2 regions of the Allobosea sp. 685 genome follow, and region 1 is predicted to be linked to the other one. Evidence: predicted binding sites of a transcription regulator. Region 1 holds the regulator's gene; the other holds the start of a gene.
What was found. Region 1 encodes PhoB, which activates phosphate uptake and scavenging genes when phosphate is short. Its sites were predicted from a motif close to TGTCATNNANCTGTCAT; they were not measured.
Positions count from the first base shown of each region.

Region 2: a site for PhoB is predicted at 2,611-2,627, ahead of RMR04_RS15745 (RNA degradosome polyphosphate kinase). Genes of this name have one in related genera too.

Region 1 is NZ_CP134779.1:5,460,249-5,464,663, forward strand. It holds gene RMR04_RS26790 (TIGR03862 family flavoprotein) at 1-1,021, opposite strand, end outside; gene RMR04_RS26795 (M20 aminoacylase family protein) at 1,080-2,279, opposite strand; gene phoB (phosphate regulon transcriptional regulator PhoB) at 2,390-3,088, opposite strand; gene phoU (phosphate signaling complex protein PhoU) at 3,263-3,982, opposite strand; gene pstB (phosphate ABC transporter ATP-binding protein PstB) at 4,022-4,415, opposite strand, start outside.
Region 2 is NZ_CP134779.1:3,041,110-3,045,524, forward strand. It holds gene ppx (exopolyphosphatase) at 1-309, opposite strand, end outside; gene RMR04_RS15745 (RNA degradosome polyphosphate kinase) at 311-2,515, opposite strand; gene RMR04_RS15750 (TetR/AcrR family transcriptional regulator) at 2,672-3,343, opposite strand; gene RMR04_RS15755 (hypothetical protein) at 3,533-4,183, shown strand; gene RMR04_RS15760 (acyl-CoA desaturase) at 4,287-4,415, shown strand, end outside.

The DNA of each region.
Region 1 (4,415 bases):
CGCGCGTGATCGGGGCGAGGCCGGTGAGCATGAGGGGAGCGGCCTTGATCAGCGCCGCCAAGGCCGCTGCGTCCTCAGGCAAGCGCGGGCTCGCCTCGCGCAGGAGCGCGATCGCGACCGGCGACAGGCCCGCCGCCTTGCGCAGATGGTTGCTCAGCGTCTCGCCCTTGCGGCGCTTCGCCAGACGCTCGATGAGGCGCGCCGTCTCCATGTCGGGCCGCAGATCGAGCGTCACCGCCGCCTTGCCCTCGCGCAGGATCGCCTCGCGCAGCAGGCCCGACAGCGCGTAGATCGCGCCGCCCTCGATGCCGTCGGCATCGATCATCGCCTCGCCGGTGGCCTGACGCTCACCGAAGCGGATGACGATGCGCTTCAACGGCGCGCCAGCGAAACGCTCACGCATCATCGCCGACCAGGCGACGGTGAAGCCGCCATTGGCCGGCAGCAGCGGCGCGACGGCGACGCCACGAGCCGCGAGCAGCGGCGCCCAACCGCCATCGGAACCGAGACGCGGCCAGCTCGCGCCGCCGAGGGCCAGCAAGGTCGCGCCGGGCCGGATCGTTTCGACCCCGCCGTCGCGGGTCTGGAAGGCAAGCGCGCCGTCGGCGCTCCAGCCGGTCCAGTGCATCCCCGATGCGAGTTTCACGCCCTGCCCTTCCAGCCGGCGCAGCCAGGCGCGCAGCAGGGGCGAGGCCTTCATCGCCTTGGGAAAGACGCGCCCGCTCGTGCCGGTGAAGCTGTCGGCGCCGAGACCGTCGGCCCAATCGCGCAAAGCCTGGGGCGGGAAGGCGCGGATCGCCGGTTCGAGCCAGGCCTGCGCATCGCGATAGCGCGTCAGGAGCTGATCCAGCGGTTCGGAATGGGTCAGGTTCAGCCCGCCGCGACCGGCGAGCAGGAATTTGCGCGCCGGCGAGGGCATGCGGTCATAGATCGTAACGGCGTGGCCGGCGGCGGACAGCCGCTCGGCGGCGATCAGGCCAGAGGGGCCTGCGCCGATGATCGCGATGTCGGATGTCGGCATGAACTCAAACTCCTGCGGCCCAGCTCCGGTTTCGGCTGCCGGAGGGCGGCGAGCGGGATCAGGCCTGCGATGTCAGCTCCTTGTGCACGAGGTGCACCCAATAGGTCGAGCCCAGAGCGAGAATATCGTCGTTGAAATCATAGAGCGGAGTGTGGAGCAGATTGCCCTTGCCCTCCGCCGCGGTGCCGTTGCCGATGCGGATGAAGGCGCCCGGCCGCTGCTCCAGCATGAAGGCGAAATCGTCGGCGCCGGTGTTGAGCGGGATATGCGTGTCCATCTTCTCCGCGCCGACGAGGTCGCTGGCTACCGTCGCCGCAAGCGCCGTCTCGTCAACGCTGTTGATCAGGGGCGGATAGCGGCGCTTGTAGAGGTATTCGGCGCTGCAGCCCTGGATGGCCGCCACGCCCTCGGCCAGCACGCCCAGGCGCTGCTCCAGAATGTCGCGCACCGCGGCCGAGAAGCAGCGCGCCGTGCCGGTGACGACGACCTCGGCGGGGATGACATTGGGCGAGCTGAAAGCACCGGCATTGATGTGGCCTACGCTCAACACCGCCGGTTCGACGGCGGGAACATTGCGGGCGACGATCGCCTGGACGCCGAGGATGAAATTGGCCAGCGCGATCGTCGGGTCGGTCGCGGTATGAGTGCCGGAGCCGCCATGGCCGCCGGTTCCGCGAAAGGTCACGACCCAGGTGTCGCTGGCGGCAAGCATCGGCCCTTGCCTGATGCCGAACTCCCCGGCGCGGCGGCCCGGCTGGTTGTGCATGCCGTAGACGGCATCGACCGGAAAGCGCTCGAACAGCCCCTGCTCGAGCATGACGCGGGCACCGCCCAAGCCCTCCTCCGCCGGCTGGAAGACGAAATGAACCGTGCCGCCGAAATCCCGGTGTTCCGCCAGATAGCGCGCGGCGCCGAGCAGCATGGCGATATGCCCGTCATGCCCGCAGGCGTGCATCTTGCCGGGAATGGTCGAGCGATGCGCGATCTCGCTCTTCTCCTCGATGCGCAGCGCGTCCAGCTCGGAGCGAAGCGCGATGGCGCGCTGCCCGCCGCGCTCGCCCTTCAGCGAGCCGACAACGCCGGTCCCGGCCAGCCCCTCATGGGTCTCGATGCCCCAGCCGCGCAGCGTCCGCGCCACCAGGGCCGCCGTCCTGACCTCCTCGAAGGCAATCTCGGGATGGGCGTGGATGTCACGCCGAATGGCGATGAGCTCGGCTTCGAAAGCCTTGATGGCGGGAAAAACGGGGCTGGAGATCACGGTCTCGAATCCTGGCGGGCGCATGAGCGGCCAAGACTAAAGAGGAACGTTACCTGCAACAATCGACGGGGCCGCAGCGCCCCGACCCGATATTGGAATGACGCGCGCTCTTAGCCTCGCGCGAAGGTCTCGTCGAAAGCGTAGCCAGCGCCGCGCACCGTGCGCAGCGGATCCTTGGCATCGCCGGGCGTGATCGCCTTGCGCAGGCGGCCGACATGAACGTCGACCGTGCGCTCGTCGATATAGACGTCGCGCCCCCAGACGGCGTCGAGGAGCTGTGCGCGGGAATAGACCCGGCCCGGCGCCTGCATCAGGAATTCGAGCAGGCGGAATTCGGTCGGGCCGAGATGCAATTCCGCGCCGGAGCGGCGGACCCGGCGCGTCGTGCGATCGAGCTCGAGATCGCCGGCCGCGAGCAGCCCCGCGACATGGCCAGGCTTGGCCCGGCGCAGGAGCGCCTGGATGCGCGCGATCAGTTCAGGCAGCGAGAATGGCTTGACCACATAGTCGTCGGCGCCGGTGGCGAGACCGCGCACGCGTTCGGTCTCCTCGCCGCGCGCTGTGAGCATGATGATCGGCACGCGCTCCGTGTCCCTGCGCGTGCGCAGGCGGCGGCAGAGCTCGATGCCCGACAGGCCCGGCAGCATCCAGTCGAGCAGGACGAGGTCGGGCGTGTGGTCACGCAGATGCAGTTCGGCATCGTCGCCGCGCGCGACGCTGTCGACCTCGAAGCCCTCGGCTTCGAGATTGTAGCGCAGGAGCAGCGTGAGCGGCTCCTCGTCCTCGACGATCAGGATGCGTGCGGGCATGGCGCGGTTCCGTTCCTGGCATTCAGCCGACACACACCGTCATGCTCGCCCTTGTGGCGAGCATCCACGTCTTGAACACAGGTCTCGACCGGTGAAGACGTGGATGGTCGGGATGATCCTCGGGACCAGCCCGAGGACGACCATGACGGGAAAGGTGCCGGTGCGTTCATTCCATCAGCTCCCCGTCACCGCCTCGACATTGATGTCGGTGGTGTCGAGCTTCGGGCGATTGAGATCGAGCGACTCGCCGGTGACGAGATAGTGGATCGTCTCGGCGATGTTGGTGGTGTGATCTCCGATGCGCTCGACGTTCTTGGCGCAGAACAGGAGATGCGTGCAGAAGGTGATGTTGCGCGGATCTTCCATCATATAGGTCAGCAATTCGCGGAAGAGCGAGGTGTAGAGCGCGTCGATCTCGTCGTCGCGGCGCCAGACCTCCATGGCCTTCTGCTCGTTGCTCGCGGCATAGGCATCGAGCACGTCCTTGAGCTGGGCCTGGACCAGCCGGCTCATGTGCTCGAGCCCGACCACGGCGCGATGCGGTGGCTGGAACTGGCCGGAGATCGCGACCGCGCGCTTGGCGATGTTCTTGGCGAGATCGCCGACGCGCTCGATGTCGGCGGCGATGCGGATCGCCGAGATCAATTCACGCAGATCATTCGCCAGCGGCTGGCGCCGCGCGATGGTCAGGACCGCACGCTCCTCGACATCGCGCTGGAGGTTGTCGAGGCGCTGGTCGGCGCTGATCACCTTCTGGGCGAGCGTGGTGTCGCGGCGCACCAGCGCCACGGTGGAATCGCCGAGCATGCGCTCGGACATGCCGCCCATTTCGGCGAGGCTGCGGCGCAGCCCCTCAAGTTCGGCGTCGTAGGAGCGGACGATATGTTCGGTCATCGCGGCGGATCCTCTGGAAGCGGGAGCGGAACTGGACAGTCAGCCGAAGCGGCCGGTGACGTAGTCCTGCGTCTGCTTCTTGTGCGGGTTCATGAAGATGGTGTTGGTCGGCGCGAACTCGATCACCTCGCCGAGATACATGAAGGCGGTGTACTGCGAGATACGCGCCGCCTGCTGCATGTTGTGGGTGACGATGACGATGGTAAAATCGGTCTTGAGCTGCTCCAGCAGATCCTCGATCTTGCCGGTCGAGATCGGATCGAGCGCCGAGGTCGGCTCGTCGAACAGGATCACCTCCGGCTTCTGCGCGATGGTGCGCGCGATGCACAGGCGCTGCTGCTGGCCGCCCGACAGGCCCATGCCCGAAGCCTTGAGCTTGTCCTTGACCTCGTCCCAGAGCGCTGCGCGGCGCAGCGCGCCCTCGACGCGGTCG
Region 2 (4,415 bases), 2.4 Mb from region 1:
CGGACCATTGGCGGCTTCGCGCGCGGCGGCGGTCGCGATGACGCGGATCTCGCCGACCTGCATCGCCTCACAGAGAACGCGGAAGCGCAGCAGCGCCTCGAGCGCGCGATCCATCGCGTCCGTGGCGAGCCGGCCGGTGGTGGCGACCTGCCGGCCGAGCCCCGCCATCTCCTTCTCGTTGAAGACCTGGGCGGGCGAGCGCGCCAGCATCTCATAGACGACGAGGCGGACCGAATTCGAACCGATGTCGATGATGGCGATCGTCTCGCCAAGGCTCAACCGCCCCGCAACGAAGCCCATGCCGGTCATCTCAGCTTTTCTTGGCCGCCCGCTTGGGGAGGCTTCTGGGGCTGGAGTTGGAGAGGGATTTTCCACGTCCGGACAGGCTCGGATTCGTCATGAAATATTTATGGGCGTTGAACGACTCGTCGCCCGGGGCCGGGACAATGCGTTGCGAACCGCCATCGGGCAAGATCGTCCAGCTCTGTTCATTGTCGAGGAAATTGGCCTGCATGATCTGCTCGAGCAGTTGCTGGTGGACCGTCGCGTTCAGAATCGGGGTCAGCGCCTCGACGCGACGGTCGAGATTGCGCGGCATCAGATCGGCCGAGGAGATGTAGAGCTTGGCCTTGGCCGAAGGCAGGCCGTGGCCTGCCCCGAAAGCGTAGATCCGGGTGTGCTCCAGGAAGCGGCCGACGATCGACTTGACGCGGATGTTCTCGGAGAGGCCGGGAATGCCGGGCCTCAGGCAGCAGATGCCGCGTACGACGAAGTCGATCTCGACCCCCGCCTGGCTGGCATCGTAGAGCGCGTCGATGATCTCGGGATCGACCAGCGAATTGCACTTACCCCAGATCGCGCCCTTGCGGCCGGCCTTCACATGCGCGACCTCCTCGGCGATGTCGGAGAGCAGGCGCTGCTTCAGCCCCACCGGCGACACCGACATCTTCTCCAGCTCGGCCGGCTCGGCATAGCCGGTGATGAAGTTGAAGATGCGCGCGACATCCTGCGACATCACCGGGTCGGCGGTGAAGAAGGATACGTCGGTGTAGATGCGCGCCGTGATCGGGTGGTAGTTGCCGGTCGCGATATGGCAATAGGTCACGAGCTGGCCGGCCTCGCGGCGCACCACCATCGACAGCTTGGCGTGGGTCTTGAGCTCGATGAAGCCGTAAACGACCTGGACGCCGGCGCGCTCCAGATCCTTGGCCCAACGGATATTGGCCTCCTCATCGAAGCGCGCCTTGAGCTCGACCAGGGCGGTCACCGACTTGCCGGCCTCCGCCGCTTCGGCCAGAGCATGCACGATCGGCGAGTTCGACGAGGTGCGATAGAGCGTCTGCTTGATCGCGACGACGCTGGGATCGCGTGCCGCCTGCTGCAGGAACTGAACGACGACGTCGAAGCTCTCATAGGGGTGGTGGACGATCAGGTCCTTCTGGCGGATCGCGGCGAAGCAGTCGCCGGCATGCTCGCGGATGCGCTCGGGGAAGCGGGCATTGTAGGGCTTGAACTTGAGGTCGGGGCGGTCGACGCCGACGAGCTGCGAGAGCTCGTTGAGGCCGATCATGCCGGCGACATCGACGATCTCGTCGGCGTCGACCTTGAGCTCGCGCACGATCAGCTTGCGCAGATGCGCCGGCATGCCGGTCGAGACCTCGAGCCGGATGACGACGCCGCGCCGACGCAGCTTCAGCATCGTCTCGAAGACGCGCACCAGATCCTCGGCCTCTTCCTCGATGTCGAGATCGGTGTCGCGGATGACGCGGAACGAGCCGGTGCCCTTGACGTCATAGCCCGGGAAGAGCTTGCCGATGAAGAGCGAGACCGCGTCCTCCAGCGTGATGAAGCGATGCAGGCCTTCGCGCCCCAGATCCGGCAATTCGATGAAGCGGTCCATCTTGATCGGCACGCGGATCAGCGCGTCGAGCTGGCGCCCGTCGCTGATCCTCTCCAGCGCCAGCGCCAGCGTGAAGCCGAGATTGGGGATGAAGGGGAACGGATGCGCCGGGTCGATCGCCAGCGGCGTCAGCACCGGGAAGATGTAGTGGAGGAAGTAATCCTCCAGCCAGACCCGCTCCTGCTTGCCGACTTCGCTTGGGCCAAGCAGGTGAATCTTGTTCTCGTGCAGGTCGCGCTTCAACTCGATCCAGCGCGCCTGCTGGTCGTCCGTCAGAGCCGAGACCGCCTTGCCCAGTTCGGCAAGCTGCTCGGCCGGCGTCAGTCCGTCCTGGCTCTTCGTGACCACGCCGGCCTTGAGCTGTTCGCGCAGGCCCGAGACGCGGACCATGAAAAATTCATCGAGATTGGCGGCTGAGATCGAGAGGAAGCGCAGCTGCTCCAGCAGGGGGTGATTGCGGTTCGAGGCCTCTTCCATGACGCGGCGGTTGAACTGCAGCCAGGACAGCTCGCGGTTTATGAAGCGGGCGGGCAATTGCCGCAGCGGGGTATCGGCGCCGTAGGCGTCAATGGCGGGGATGTCGAGATCCATGATTTCTGCCGTTTGCGCGTTCATCTGCTTCGCTTTTGCCCCTGCCGCCGCGTGTCGCATCAATTTCGCCGCGTCAGTTCCGCCGCTTCGATCCCGTCCGCTCTTGAAGCCATCCTAGCGTGACGCTTCGATGACATTCGATCCCGGCCTTCATGTCCATCGCACCTGCCGGATCACAGTTCAGGACGCGGCCCGCTCCTTGACCAGCCCGTCCACGAACAGATCCAGCACTTTGGCCATGGTTCCGTCGATGTCCGCATCGGCGACCTGCCAACTCGGGAAATGGCCATCGACCAGCATGCGCGCGAGACCATACACCAACGCACGCGCCGCGATCTGGATCAGGTGCCGGTCGTTGCAACGCAGAAGCCCGCGTTGCGCCGCCTCCAGCAACAGGGCTTCGATCTGAGCCTGGATTTCGGCGTTCTCGCGGCCCAGCGACGGCGATCCGTCGAAATCGATCGAGCGCCGTGACGAGATGATTTCGAAATGGGTCGGATTGCGTCTGGCCCAATCGAGATAAGCCCGCCCGATAGCGCGTATGCGCAGCATCGGATCATCATCCACCTCCTGCGCCAGTGCCAGCGCGATTTCGGCCCTGAAGCGCCGCATCGCCTCCTCGGCCACCGCCGTCATCAGTGTCATCTTGTCCGGGAAGTGGCGGAACGGAGCTGCTGGTGAGACCCCGGCCAATCGCGCCGCCGCCCGGACACTCACCGCCGAGAGCCCCCCCTCCTCAGCCAGCTTGAGCGCCTGCTCGACGAGCTCCTCGCGCAAATTGCCGTGATGATAGGCCGAACCGCCCTCACCCGCCTCGCGGTCTCCGGTTCGAGTCGGTTTCACGGTGCTCATGGGTGGAAGCTAGTGCACGTTCCGGCACAGGAGGAAACCCGCCAGCGAAGGAGGAAACCCGTTCCGAAACTAGGAGAAGCGCCTTCGCATCACGATCATGTAATCATCGATTACATTTGTTGCCTAGAGCGAGCGCTGATGCAATCGTCGCTCGATAGCGGCGCACGCCCCTCACGAAACGGCATCGACATGACAACCGCGCGGAACGAGCCGAAGCCATCATATCCGGCAGGCCTGCTGGAAGGCTGGTCACTGCTTGGGCTGCTCGCATCAGGGCTCGTTTTGGGCGTGCTTGCCGCGTTTGCAACCTCGTCCAGCGGAAGCGACGGCATCCGGCTGGTCATCCGCATCACGGCGCGGACATCTCTGGTATTGTTCTGCCTCGCTTTCACGGCCTCGGCTCTGTTCCAGGCCTGTCCCGGCATCTGGACGCGCTGGCAAAGGCGGAACCGGCGCTATCTCGGACTGTCCTTCGCCCTGTCCCATGGCCTGCACGGACTTGCCATCATCGCCTTGGCCAGCACGGCCCCGGCCCTGTTCAAGCAGCTCAGCAACACCGGTACACTCATCTCAGGCGGCCTCGCCTATCTTTTCATCCTCGCCATGGCCGCAACATCGTTCGACAAAACCGCGGCCATGGTCGGCCCGCAAGCCTGGCGCTGGCTCCATCTGTGCGGGGCTTATTACATCTGGCTCAGCTTCATGGTAACCTTCGGCAAGCGCGCGGTCATGGACCCGTTCTACTGGCCTTTCATCACGGTTCTGATCGCGGCCCTGGCTCTCCGGCTTTGCTTGCGCAGGAAGCCGCTGAACGCCGCGACGGCGACGGCTGGATCATAATACCGCACTTGCGCGAGATGCCGCACTTGCGCGAGCCTTGCCGGTCCTGTTCTTGTCGCGCAGCGCCACCCATATAGCTTGCCATTCAGATCAGAGAAACGACTTGTCCCAGATCGAGACCCCTCACGACGATGGCGACATCGTCTATCCCGCCGCCATCCCCTTCGTGCTGGCGCATCTCGCCTGCCTGGGCGCGATCTGGAGCGGCGTGACCTGGACTTCGGTCTGGCTG